DNA from 2 places in the Paenibacillus sp. FSL H3-0457 genome. Region 1 is predicted to be linked to the other one. Evidence: riboswitches for the same ligand, from Rfam matches in the RefSeq annotation. Region 1 holds a riboswitch; the other holds the start of a gene.
What was found. A riboswitch is a leader RNA that binds a small molecule or an ion and turns the genes downstream of it on or off. The one in region 1 is predicted to bind glycine.
Positions count from the first base shown of each region.

Region 1 (7,065 bases):
TTCAAGCGTAATTTTGCCGGGGTTTCCTCCGGATTTGAGGTTTTTCTTTTTCCGATAATGAGCTGCATTGATGTAGCGATTTTGCCGGTATCCGCGATTCATGGTGGATATCGGCTTTTTTTGTTATGAACAGGATAATGTTATTCGGACTCTAGTGTGTAATCAAACTTTCTTCAAACCTCGGTTCGAGAACTGAAGGGCGCCTGAACGTGGCTAAAGCAGACGAGCGTGCTGTATTCTGAATTGCCAGATAGCGTTCTCAGCACGAGAATGCATACTTCATAAGCGAAAGTGCAGAGAAACAAGAGAGGAAAGCTAAGAGATAAGTACAGGGCGTTAAACTTTGAGCATTAGGCGTAGGTGCTCAGTGTTAAGGAATCTGAGACATCTTATTCCGGGATTTGAAGCACTCACAGAAATCTAAAGAACCTGAGGCACGCTATGTCGGAATAAACAGCCATTTTTAGCATTTTTGTGAGGGGGTTTAGAGAAATAACGTGTCTGATGTTCCTAAGAATTGAAAAAGTGAACTTGGAGGCCAAATAAGACTTCCTGGATTCGTTAGTACATCTTCTGGCTTGGTACTATCCATCACAGGCATCCGAAAGTCTGGGCTTCCAGACCTCAGACCTGGACGCTGGTATACATCGGAGCATAACTTGCCTGCAATTGAGAAATACTCTAACAGGATGATGGCGAGCTGTAAGAGTGGCATCTTTAAAGGGGAAGGCAACACAAAAAGCTCTTGTTGATTGGAACATCAGCAAGAGCTTTTTGTGTTAACAATGATTTACTTAACTGCAAGCGCAGTTAAGTACAGGTTTGCGGGCAGCAGTGGTCTCATCGAGTCGAGTAACCGGAGTGCCATAAGGTGCGTTGAGGACCAGTTCAGGTGTCTCTTCCGCTTCTTTGGCAATCCGTATCATCGTATCAATGAACCCATCCAGCGTTTCTTTACTTTCGGTTTCTGTCGGCTCGATCATGATGCATTCCTCCACGTTGAGCGGGAAGTACACCGTAGGCGGGTGATATCCAAAATCAAGCAATCGTTTGGCAACATCAAGTGTGCGCACACCGTATTGCTTCAAACCCCGACCAGACATGACAAATTCATGTTTACATACGCCTGGATACGGAATCTCGTAGTAAGGTGCGAGACGGGCCATCATATAGTTAGCATTGAGTACCGCACATTCAGATACACGGCGCAATCCTTCCGGTCCATAGGTGCGAATATAGGCATAGGCGCGTACCAATATACCGAAGTTACCGTAGTAGGCTTTCACTCGGCCAATGGATTGATCGCCTTCACGATCGAATGCATACATACCGTCATCATTTTTGATCACCATCGGCTTAGGCAGGAACGGAACTAAACGACTCTTCACGCCGACTGGTCCAGCGCCAGGTCCACCACCGCCATGAGGCGTACTCATCGTTTTGTGCAAGTTCAGATGCACCACGTCAAAGCCCATATCACCCGGACGGGTAATGCCCATAATGGCATTGGAGTTGGCTCCATCGTAGTACAACAAGCCACCAGCCTGATGTACGATGGATGCAATCTCCTGAATGTCTTTCTCGAACAAACCAAGTGTATTCGGGTTTGTCAGCATCAATGCTGCTGTATCGGAACCAACGGCTGCACGGAGTGCGTCCAGATCGACCAGTCCGTCTGCACGGGACGGAATTGTCACAGTCTCAAATCCTGCAACGGTTGCACTTGCCGGGTTGGTACCATGAGAGGAATCGGGCACGATGACTTTGGTACGTTGTTCGCCACGACCTTCGTGGTAGGCACGAATCATCATAAGTCCAGTCCATTCTCCATGAGCACCAGCGGCTGGTTGCAGGGTCACAGCGTCCATACCTGTCAGACCTGCAAGGTCGTTTTGCAACGTATATAACAGTTCAAGTGCACCTTGAATGCTGGATTCATGCTGGTACGGATGGATTTTGGCGAATCCATTGTAACGAGCAACATCCTCATTGATCTTTGGATTGTATTTCATCGTACAAGAGCCCAGTGGATAAAATCCGTTATCTACACCGAAGTTGCGACGGGAGAGCGCAGTATAATGTCGAATAACATCTACCTCGAACACTTCCGGTAGTGCCGCTGCTTCCGAACGGAGCATTTCCCGGGGAATCAACGTATCGGCAGACTGGCGAGGAACGTCACATTCTGGCAAGGAATAAGCGACACGTCCGGGGCTGCTGAGTTCAAAAATCAATGATTGTTCTGGAGCAGGAGATAAGGTCTGTGCACTAAATGTTGTATCCGTCTCAGGTTGAACCGAAGTGGAGACAGAGGTACCTGTTTCCGATTGTCCGTGTATCGATGTTGTCGTTGTCGTCGTCGTTTCCTGAGTCACAGCGATCCCTCCAATGCTTGTGCGAATTCGTCAATTTCATCCTTACTACGTCGTTCCGTAACAGCAATCAGCATATGTCCGGCAAGCTCAGGATAATCACGTCCAAGTTCGTAGCCACCAATAAAGCCTGCATCCAGCAGTTTCAACTGAAGAGCATCCACGTCTGTTCCTTCAGGAAGTTTAATCACGAATTCATTAAATGTTGGTGCATTAAAAGTAAGACAAACTCCAGGAATTGCAGTTAATGTATTCAGGGTGTAATGACTCTTTTGCAAATTCAGATCCGCGACATCGATCATGCCCTGTTTACCCATGATGGACATATATACAGATGCGCTGAGCGCAAGCAAAGCTTGGTTGGAACAAATGTTGGACGTCGCCTTTTCGCGACGGATGTGCTGTTCACGCGCCTGCAGTGTGAGTACAAAACCACGCTTGCCGTTGCGATCGGTTGTCTGGCCTACAATTCGGCCAGGAATTCGGCGCATATGAGGCTTGGATACGGCGAAATATCCGCATGTTGGACCGCCGAGTGAAGCGGCGATGCCGAGGGGCTGCGCATCACCTACAACGATGTCGGCACCCAGCTTGCCTGGGGCTTCCAGCAGACCCAGCGATAGCGGGTTGGCACTTACAACGAGCAGGCCCTTGTGCGCATGCACCAGGTCGGCAGCCTGCTTTACATTTTCCACGGCACCGAAGAAGTTCGGGCTCTGGATCATGACAGCAGCGGTATCGTCCGATATGGCGGTTTGCAGGGCATCCCAATCAGTGACGCCATCCTTATAACCAATCTCAACAATCTCCAGACGGAGTCCGTGCGCATATGCCTGCAATACCTGACGGGCTTCCGGATGAACGGTACGGGATACGATGAGCTGTTTGCGACGAGTTGCCGCTGCGGCCAGATTACCGGCTTCCGCAAAAGCTGTTGCACCGTCATACATACTGGCATTGGCTACAGCCATACCGGTTAATTCACAGATGTAGGATTGAAATTCGAAAATGGCCTGTAGTTCACCTTGGCTGATCTCAGGCTGATAAGGTGTGTAGGCAGTGTAGAACTCGGAACGGGAAATGACATGATTGATGACGGAAGGAACATGATGATCGTATATGCCTGCGCCGAGGAAGCTGGCGTGTGTTTCGAAATTGGCGTTGGCGCCGGCTTGTTTGGACATATGACGTGTCAGCGCATATTCATCGAGTTTGGAGGATACAGGTAGCTCGCCCTGATAACGAATCTCTTTTGGAATGTCCTGAAACAAATCCTCCAGCGTATCCACACCGATGGTTGCGAGCATGGCGCTCTGATCTTGTTCAGTCATGGGAATGTAACGATGCTTGCTCATGCTTGATCAGCTCCTTGAGTAGGTGTCTTCGACGTACGTGTCCGTTTATGAAAAGGGGTCTTCACGACCTCGGCTTTTAGTTTCTTGCCGCGGATCTCAATCTCAAGCGGGGTTCCCAGCGCAGCGTATTTGCTGTCGATGAGGGCAAGCCCAAGATTACGCTTCAATGTAGGTGATTGTGTGCCTGTTGTCACTTCACCAATCTGTACGCCTTCGGCGTAAATTGGATAGTGGGGGCGGGGAATACCGCGCTCCAACACTTCGATGCCGACCAGTTTGCGGGCGGGCCCGTCAGTTTTTTGCTGTAACAAGGCTTCGTGTCCGATAAAAGGTCCGGCATTCAGCTTCACAAACATACCTACGCCAGCTTCGAGCGGAGAGATGGTTGCCGACAATTCCTGTCCATACAGAGGGAGCTTTGCTTCAAAGCGCAGTGTATCCCGAGCACCGAGGCCTGTCGGTACAAGTCCGTGACCTTCACCGGCTTGCATTAATCCATTCCACACCACAGCGGCCTGATCTGCAGGAACATATAGCTCAAAGCCATCTTCACCGGTATAACCGGTACGGGACAACAGTAATTTTACTCCACATACTTCAGCATCCTGCACAAAACGAAACGGTTCAATCGAGCTTACATCCGTATCTGTAACTTTCCCGATAATATCTACAGCCAGTGGACCTTGCAAGGCGAGTAGCGCCGTCTGCTCCGAATCGTTGGTCATGCTCACGCCAGGGATCAAGTGCTCTTGCAGCCACGCCCAATCCTTGTCGATGTTGGAGGCGTTAACCACAAGCATATAATGCTGATCTTCCAGCTTATACACGAGCAGATCATCCACCACACCGCCATCTGGATAACACATCAGGGTGTACTGGGCTTGACCGGGAACCAGCGTGGTCACATCATTGGTCATCATTTGTTGCAAAAACGCTTCAGCCTGCTCACCTTGTACCGTGAATTCGCCCATATGGGATACATCAAACAGTCCCGCGCGCTCGCGTACCGCTTCATGTTCTTTCTGGATTCCGCTAAATTGTACCGGAAGCTCCCAGCCTCCAAAATCAATGCACCGTACGCCTTCGTATTGCTGATACAGTGGGAAGAGTGGTGTTCTAAGCAAATCGGACATCAAATCACCTCGTCATGGGCCGTCAGCCGGCCGGATATACAATCGTGGATCAATGAACCAGGGTGTTTTTAAATTTTCAGCTAAATATTTTCATCACATAAGTATGGTAAGGGCAGCTATGGCAGCGCCGTTCTACATCCTGTTTTTCGTTTTTTGGGAAAAAGGAAAAGGACAGGCCAAAGAATCGGCATGCCAAGTAGCACGCTGTATTCTAAGGCTCTGTCCCTTGTACCTGAGAGTTACCCCGCTACGTTGTGCAGCAGGTTTCCCCTTGGGTGATCATAACGCCCGCACAGGGCGAATAGATGCTCTCCAGAGTTGCGTCCCGTAAAAGTCCTTTTGCCTGAGAGATTCACCCCCGCTTATCGGTGGTTTACTCCTTCGGCGTTACCTCATGTACATCCCGAATCGGGTGTCACGGGTAATCTCTCCCTTTACATTCATCCGCAGGTATAACATAGTCCAATAAACACATTTACTCCTCTCATTAAAACGTGAATCCACTACCGATGTCAAGAACGATATCATAGATAATGATTTAAAACCGAATATTTAATTTAGTTTTTATGTTATTGTTCGTGTATTTATAAAGAGTGCGCTTACTATTCTAATATTCACCAGTATATGAAAAAAGAGTGTAATCCGGTTACAGGATTTAGAGGTGCTCAGTAAATAAATTGTGAGGTATCTTGACATTTGATTCAAAAATATCATACGCTATGTTCTGGGAAAAAGGTTAAGGTCAAAGAACGCATGCACTCATTTAATGAAAAGCGAGGCGGATATCGATGAGCGAATTGAAAAGTGATTTCCTGTACAGTGAAGAGCACGAATGGGTGCAAACCGTAGGGGAGGATACTGTACGTATTGGCATTACCGAGTTCGCGCAGCATCAGCTGGGTGACATTGTGTTTGTGGAATTGCCTGACCTTGAAACCAATGTAAAAGCAGAGGACAGCATTGGAACGATCGAATCGGTCAAAACGGTTTCGGACTTGTTCTCTCCCGTCACAGGTTCAATTATTGCAGTGAATGATTCGTTGCAGGACTCCCCTGAACTTGTGAACAGCTCTCCTTACGAGGAAGGCTGGATGATTGAGATCCGTGTTGAGGGAGATCTGACAGCAGCATTGTCTACATTGATGAATGCAGACGCGTATCGGAAACATACGGAAGAATAGTATCAACGAACTTGTACTTATTAACATATATTTTATAACCAAATGAAATGAGCTTCATATTGTTTTGACCTGTGTGAGCCGGATGCTTGTACAGGTTTTTTGTGCTTTCCAAGAATGGTTTTGAAGGTGGATTTGAGCAGATTGTGGATGTAAATCATCTGATTGGACCAAGCTATAGGTTGGAAAATGATTCTGGAAATGATAAAAGTCATAGGCAAGAAAAGCCTTGTGTATCAATGGGTTCAGCCATTATGCATCCATTAAAACGATTACATAACCTAATGTTGTCATCATTGTTCATGACGAAAGTACGCTTTCATTTCATTGAACAGGAGAGCATTCTCGCTTAGGATTACAGCAGGGGAGAAATGATACCCCTTTCATAAATCATAAACACTTGATCCAAGGAGGATAATACAATGAGTAATTTGGACCAATCGTCCAATTCCAAAGGTGGGCTACGGGTTGGTGTTCAGCGTTTTGGCCGATTCCTGAGTGGTATGGTCATGCCAAATATGGGAGCGTTCATCGCCTGGGGATTAATTACGGCTCTGTTCATTCCAACAGGCTGGTTCCCTAACGAGACGCTTGCACAGCTAGTTGATCCGATGATCAAATATTTGCTGCCACTGTTAATTGGTTACACCGGAGGTACGATGGTGCATGGTCAGCGTGGTGGTGTCGTGGGTGCCATTATGACCATCGGGGTCATCGTGGGTAGTGATATCCCGATGTTCCTCGGTGCCATGATTGCCGGACCACTGGCCGCATGGATCATCAAAAAGTTCGATAAATCCATTGAAGGTAAAATTAGAGCCGGATTTGAAATGCTGGTTAACAACTTCTCAGCTGGTATTATTGGCGGGATCTTGGGGATTTTTGCGCTACTGGGCATCGGGCCTGCTGTAGAAGCGATTAGCAAAGTATTATCTGCCGGGGTACAAGGGTTAATGAATCTTGGTTTGCTGCCGCTGGTCAACCTAATCATCGAACCAGGTAAAGTATTGTTCCTGAACAATGCAAT
Region 1 covers NZ_CP150283.1:5,231,694-5,238,758, reverse strand. Annotated here, with positions in the region: gene ptsP (phosphoenolpyruvate--protein phosphotransferase) at 1-11, shown strand, start outside; gene gcvPB (aminomethyl-transferring glycine dehydrogenase subunit GcvPB) at 795-2,234, opposite strand; gene gcvPA (aminomethyl-transferring glycine dehydrogenase subunit GcvPA) at 2,372-3,727, opposite strand; gene gcvT (glycine cleavage system aminomethyltransferase GcvT) at 3,724-4,860, opposite strand; glycine riboswitch at 5,182-5,304, opposite strand; gene gcvH (glycine cleavage system protein GcvH) at 5,649-6,041, shown strand; gene MHH25_RS23100 (PTS mannitol transporter subunit IICB) at 6,461-7,065, shown strand, end outside.

Region 2 (7,065 bases), 2.3 Mb from region 1:
CAGATCTATGATCTGGGGGCACAACTGCAGATGCTTCATCAATATGGGCGTGAGCAGAATCAGATAGATCGAACAAAGGTGCGGCCGGCATATGGCAATAGCCATGAGAACTTGGTCATGCTAGGGCAGCTAGAGGAAGGTGTCCGACTGGGGATTTTTACAACGGAAGACTTTGATCTGCTTCGTGAGACGTTTGAGAACATTAATGAGCAGTTAGAAACATACCCGCATCAAGCAGGGACATGGGGGATCATTCATGGGGATATTACTCGCAACAATCTGTTGATAACGGAGCAGGGAATTTCCATGATTGATTTTTGTCTACACGGTTATGGATATTATCTTTTCGATGCCGGAGGGGCAGCGCTTATGTTCAATAGGGAGGAACGTGACATATTTTTATCCGGTTATACCCAACAGATCGCACCACTGACGGATCGTGATATTCGATTGATGGAAGGGTTCATGTTGATCTTTACACTGGGTTATTATGCCTTTCAGATGGCGAATAAGTCGAGGCACGAATGGATGAAAGATCGCATGCCGAAGCTATGCAGCAAGTATTGCCGACCTTATGTGCAAAATGAGCGTATTTTCTATGAGTTGTGACGACATCTACTTGTTTGCTACATATACATAAAGGATGATCATGACCCGGCGAAGGCTGGCAGAGGAGGCATCCATGTATGGCTGTTTTATCAACAGGCCCCATTGAAAATAATGTTGTTGCGGGAAATGGGCGTCCTACCCAGAGAATTACGATAAGGCTGGATAATAGGAATACAATTAGTATTTATACAGTTCTTGTTCAAGGATATTATTTGGTAGGCGTACGTACATTATATATCGAAGAGTTGTTCAATGTTTTGCCTAATCAGGTAATAACCAAGGATTTTTATGCGGATTTGGACGGGTTTGAATTTGTTTTTACAACGGATGATGCTACTGTGGAGGATGTGCAGATTTCGGTCTGGGGGAAAAACCAGAATGGAGAACTGGTCACCGCCCATCGTCTCGTATCCGAGGAATTACTGGGGGCGTACAGTGGTATTTTAGGTGTAACTGGAGCCACCGGTGTTACAGGTGCAACAGGCGTGACAGGAACGACCGGAGATACTGGATCTACAGGTGCAACGGGAGTAACGGGAACGACAGGAGTCACTGGAGATACGGGAACAACTGGAGTAACAGGCGCAACGGGAGTAACAGGGGCGACTGGAGGTACTGGAGATACGGGAGCGACAGGACTGACGGGAACAACAGGGGTCACTGGAGATACAGGTGCAACAGGCGTAACAGGGACGACTGGAGTTACTGGAGATACGGGAGCGACAGGACTGACGGGAACGACCGGAGTCACTGGTGTCACAGGTTCAACAGGCGTAACGGGGACGACCGGAGGTACTGGAGATACGGGAGCGATAGGACTGACGGGAACGACAGGGGTCACTGGAGATACAGGTGCAACAGGTGCGACAGGTGTAACAGGGGCGACTGGAGTTACTGGAGATACGGGAGCGACAGGACTGACGGGAACGACCGGAGTCACTGGTGTTACAGGTGCAACGGGAGTAACAGGGACGACCGGAGTCACTGGGGTTACAGGCGCAACGGGAGTAACAGGGACGACCGGAGTCACTGGGGTTACAGGTGCGACAGGTGTAACGGGGACGACCGGAGGTACTGGAGATACGGGAGTGACAGGCGTAACGGGGACGACCGGAGTTACTGGGGCTACAGGTGCAACAGGCGTAACAGGGGCGACTGGAGATACTGGGGTTACAGGTGCAACCGGATTGACGGGAGCAACAGGAGTCACTGGTATAACAGGTGCGACAGGCGTAACGGGGACGACGGGAGTCACTGGTGCTACAGGTGCGACAGGCGTAACCGGAACGACTGGAGATACTGGGGTTACAGGTGCAACCGGATTGACGGGAGCAACAGGAGTCACTGGTATAACAGGTGCGACAGGCGTAACGGGGACGACGGGAGTCACTGGTGCTACAGGTGCGACAGGCGTAACCGGAACGACTGGAGATACTGGGGTTACAGGTGCGACAGGCGTAACGGGGACGACCGGAGGTACTGGGGTTACAGGTGCGACAGGCGTAACAGGGACAACCGGGACGGCCGGAGTAACGGGAGCAACGGGAGCGACCGGAGTCACAGGGGTTACAGGTGCAACAGGCGTAACCGGAACAACCGGGATGTCCGGAGTAACGGGAGCAACGGGAGCGACCGGAGTCACAGGGGTTACAGGTGCAACAGGCGTAACCGGAACAACCGGGACGTCCGGAGTAACGGGAGCAACGGGAGCGACCGGAGTCACTGGGGTTACAGGTGCAACAGGCGTAACCGGAACAACCGGGACGGCTGGTGTAACGGGAGCAACGGGAGCGACCGGAGTCACTGGGGCTACAGGTGCGACAGGTGCGACGGGAACAACCGGGACGGCTGGTGTAACGGGAGCAACGGGAGCGACCGGAGTCACTGGGGCTACAGGTGCGACAGGCGTGACGGGAACAACCGGGACGGCTGGTGTAACGGGAGCAACGGGAACGACCGGAGCCACTGGCGCAACAGGAGCTACTGGATCGACAGCAGCTTCTGCCCCTGCGGATTCTTCCTTGTTTGCTGATAGCCAGACCACGGCGTTGGGTCTTTCATTAGTAGCCGAAACGACGATTCAGACACTTAATGTACCTGTAGTGGCAGGTCAACGCGTGAAAATCGATAATAGTACACAAGTAGCAATAGTTGTAGGGTCTAACTGGAGTATTGCGTATAACATTAATCTGAGACGTAACGGAGTTTTAATTAATCAATTGCAACTCTCACGAACCGGTAATGCTTCGGGAACGTTGAGGTTTCTTTCCTCCAACACTTACGTGGATACATCCCCGACTACAACGACTAATGCATACACGATAAGTATCCAATTTACGACAACTAGCAACGTCACGAGTGCCTCAGCGGAAGTGAGAAATCTGAATGCTATTCGTTTCAGTTAAAATAGACATCGAACTTATGATAATTACACGTTACTTTTGTTGACATATATGATGTTGTACATTACTCTATGGGTATACTTGATCAAAAATTTAGAAATATACCAATTCGAATCGAATTAAGATAATACAGCGGATGATAACGAGCGGGAGAGACCTGAGTTAGCCGAGCAATATGGCTAGTGTTCAGGCACCGAAGGAGCAAGCTGCTGCGCACCCGGCGCAGTGGTTAATCTCTCAGGTAAATGTACCATCGTTGGACGCAACTCTGGAGAGTGCGCGAACTGCGCCACCCAAGGGGTATATGATCAGTCAGACCGGTGAACTTGTCTGTAATCGCAGGCAATGCACCTTGTCGTGAGACACTGCTGATCGTGAAACTCTCAGGTATCGAGGACAGAGAGAGGGCCTGGGGCCTTCTTCTGTCCTTTTTTGATGTCATCATATCCAAAATAAGGGACATTGTGGATGGAACTCCGGGATCGAAATGACGAATACATTTTACAAATATGAATCATGATTAATAATGGAGGGTTACAAGGTGCGATTTAAAGATGTTTTCTCAATTATTGGTCCGTCGATGACGGGGCCTTCAAGTTCACATACAGCTGGAGCGGCAAGGTTAGGGAGAATTGCTCGACAGTGGCTAGGATGTACGCCAGATCGTGCCCGGCTGACGCTGTACGGTTCATTTGCAGATACGTATCAGGGGCACGGAACAGATCTGGCACTGATCGGCGGTCTGCTGGATTATGTCACAGACGATCCGCGTATCCCGGATGCAGAGCAATACGCAGAGGAAGCGGGCATGGAGGTTGAGTTTTATACAAGTGGCCTGCCTGCTCCTCATCCAAATACGGTCAAAATTGAGTTGTGGCATGGAGAACGTGCCTGCTCCTTAATCGGTGCATCCATTGGTGGTGGAAGCGTATCCGTGCATTCGATGAATGATTTTCGTGTTCAGATTAGTGGTGAGTTTCCAACACTCGTTCTGCGACATGCGGATAAAGCAGGGGTGCTCGCATCGGTAACGTCCACGATCAGTTCATCCGGGGTTAACATCGGGTATATGCAGGTGGACCGGAAAGCCCGTGATGGCGAAGCACTTACCGCGATGGAAATGGATGGTGTGCCTAATCCTGATATGCTCAAGCGTCTAAAAGAGCTGGACCATGTGCTGGACATTCGTGTTATCGATTTGAAGAGAGGAGTTGATTCGGATGCGGTTTAAACATTTGCACGAGCTGAATACGATCTGTACAGCAGAATCCAAAACCATTGCTCAGCTGATGATCGAGGAGCAGGTTCAGGAGACCAATACACCGGAAGCGGATGTTGTGAAGCAGATGTCTGAATATTATCAGGTGATGAAGGAAGCGGTACGCAAAGGGTTAACGGAAGATACGACATCACGCAGTGGATTAACAGGTGGAGACGGCAAAAAAATGGCTGAGTACATTCGCAAGGGTGAGACTTGCTCGGGAGATGCTTCCGCACTTGCCATGGCGTATGCCCTGTGTGTATCTGAAGTGAATGCCTCCATGGGTCGGATCGTGGCAACACCAACAGCTGGTTCCTGCGGCATCATCCCCGGTGTTTTTATTAGCTCACAGGAGCGATTTGGCTGGACGGACGAACATTTGGTGAACGGGTTGTTCTGTGCGGGAGCGATTGGTTATGTTATCGCGAACAATTCATTTATCTCCGGAGCCGAGGGTGGCTGTCAGGCGGAAGTGGGTTCCGCTATCGGCATGGCTGCGGGTGCCATGGTTGAACTGCGTGGAGGTACACCGGAACAGGTCGTTCATGCCGTTGGTTTGGCGTTAAAAAATACACTGGGCCTTATCTGCGATCCGGTCGCAGGCCTTGTTGAAATCCCGTGCATCGTCCGTAATGGACTGGGTGCAGTTACGGCGCTGGCTGCGGCTGACATGGCCCTGGCCGGAGTGCGTAGTGCCATTCCGTCAGACGAAGTCATCGATGTCATGCTGGAAGTAGGCAGTGCAATGCCGAGCCGCCATCGGGAGACAGCCCAAGGTGGACTGGCCCAGACGCCAACCGGCCGCAAAATGATGCAAAAGCTGGCTAAACCAAAGGCAAAGCGTGCCGAGCCTGAGCCGGAGTCCCCTGCTGAAAATGACGTAGAAACTAAGGCATAAATCGGATTGATATGAATTAAATCTAACGCTAACTTGTGGAGCCTGCCTTTAGCCTTGATTATTAAAGGTGAAGAAGAGTCCTTACATGATATGAAAAGCCGGTACAAATCTTCCTGGTGAAGAGATGTATCGGCTTTTTTTGTCTTTTTCCAACGAAGAAAAACAAAAAAACATTGACGATCTATATATCGATTAGATATATTAATTGTTGTCATATATCAATACGATATATATAAGAGCGAAACAAAATTAAAGGAGATGGATAGAATGAAAGGTATTTTCCAGACGAGTCTGCTGTTTTTGAAAAACGGAGCCACCATTGTAGGTTTAATTACGGCTGTGCTGTTTCAGGTTTTTTTTAACATCATCTGGCTTAGCGGATACGACCAGGTTAACGAAAGAATGACTCAATTGGCTGTCACCATCGTGAATGAAGATGGGGTAGCGGCTGAACCGGTGGCCGAGTCTCTGGCAGCGGGCCTGAATTTCGAGGTCAAAACATCTGAATCGATGCAAGAAGCGAGACAGATGTTAACGGACCGGGATGTGTACATGATTATTGAGATTCCATCAGGTTTCATGCAGCAGGCAGAAGACTTGTCGAAGCCGATGGCAGTTAAGTATGTGATGAACGAATCAAACGTGGCTACCGTGAAAAGTGTGATGCAGAACGTAGCCGCACAAGTTACAGCGACATTGAACCGTGAAGTACAACAGGAGGTTATTCACGGAGTGCTGAATCAATCCGGTATGACTGCTGATCAGGCCGATGCGTTGGCGCTGGGGTTATCTTCACGTGTTGAGGCAGAGGTGGAGCGGCTGAATCCTGTTGATAATTTTGCTTCCTCGATGGTACCGATGTTGATTGTAACGGCTACGTTTACCGGAGCGATGTTGCTAAGCATGAATCTGCAGAAAGTTTCTGGTGAACTGAGTGGGCGAGCTGGGAAATGGGAGCGCTTCTGGGCACGTAACATCGTTAATCTTGGTGCGGCATTTATCGTTTCGCTCGTTGGTTCGGGGATGATGCACATTATGGGGGTATCATCAGCAGACGGTTGGTTCATGTTATGGCTGTTCCAGTTACTGATCACCATATCTTTTCTATTTATGGCTCAGTTGAGCCTGCTATTGCTTGGCAATGCTGGGGCTTGGTTAAACAGCGCGCTGTTGCCTCTATTGATGCTGTCTTCGGGATCAACGATTCCGCGAGATGTAATGCCTGAGTTCTACCAATTTATCGGTCATTATCTGCCAGCGACTTATGCCGTAGAAGGGATGATGAACCTTGTGCTCGGAGGAAACGGAATTGGCCGGGATGCGATGTTGCTCGCCGTAATCGGTGGTGTAACACTGACTCTGGGTGCGCTTTGCATCTGGATCAGACGCTCCGGCCCGGTACGTTCTGAAGCTCGTAGGGAGGACCAGCCTGCTGCTGTGCCTGTTGCTCTGAAAGCAACCGTTTCGTCATATGATCATTGAACAAGGGGTACTGATTGTGATACGTTAAGGGGAATGGAAAGGAGCGGTACACCGATGAACACGCAGCATGTCATCCTCGGAATACTGCACAATCAGCCAAGTTCCGGATACGAGATCAAGCAGTACTTTGAACAATATTTTTCATTTTTCTTTGATGCCAGTTTCGGCACCATATATCCTACACTTGCGAAGATGGAAAAGTCAGGATTGCTGACTAAGGAATCGGTGAAGCAGGAAGGGAAACCTGATAAGAACGTGTATTCATTGACCCCTGAAGGAGCAGCGCAATTTCACGCCTATTTAATGAGTCCTTTGGAAGCTGAGGTATTTCGTTCTGATTTTCTGATGCGGTTGTATTTCGGAGAGTTGGCGGATGAAGATACCGTAACGGGTTGGATATCCAGCCAGTTGAA
Region 2 covers NZ_CP150283.1:532,102-539,166, forward strand. Annotated here, with positions in the region: gene MHH25_RS02520 (phosphotransferase) at 1-609, shown strand, start outside; gene MHH25_RS02525 (collagen-like triple helix repeat-containing protein) at 687-3,014, shown strand; glycine riboswitch at 3,149-3,273, shown strand; gene sdaAB (L-serine ammonia-lyase, iron-sulfur-dependent subunit beta) at 3,553-4,242, shown strand; gene sdaAA (L-serine ammonia-lyase, iron-sulfur-dependent, subunit alpha) at 4,232-5,170, shown strand; gene MHH25_RS02540 (ABC transporter permease) at 5,438-6,652, shown strand; gene MHH25_RS02545 (helix-turn-helix transcriptional regulator) at 6,707-7,065, shown strand, end outside.
Region 2: linked by a shared signal. The riboswitch ahead of sdaAB (L-serine ammonia-lyase, iron-sulfur-dependent subunit beta) and the one ahead of gcvT (glycine cleavage system aminomethyltransferase GcvT) in region 1 are both predicted to bind glycine.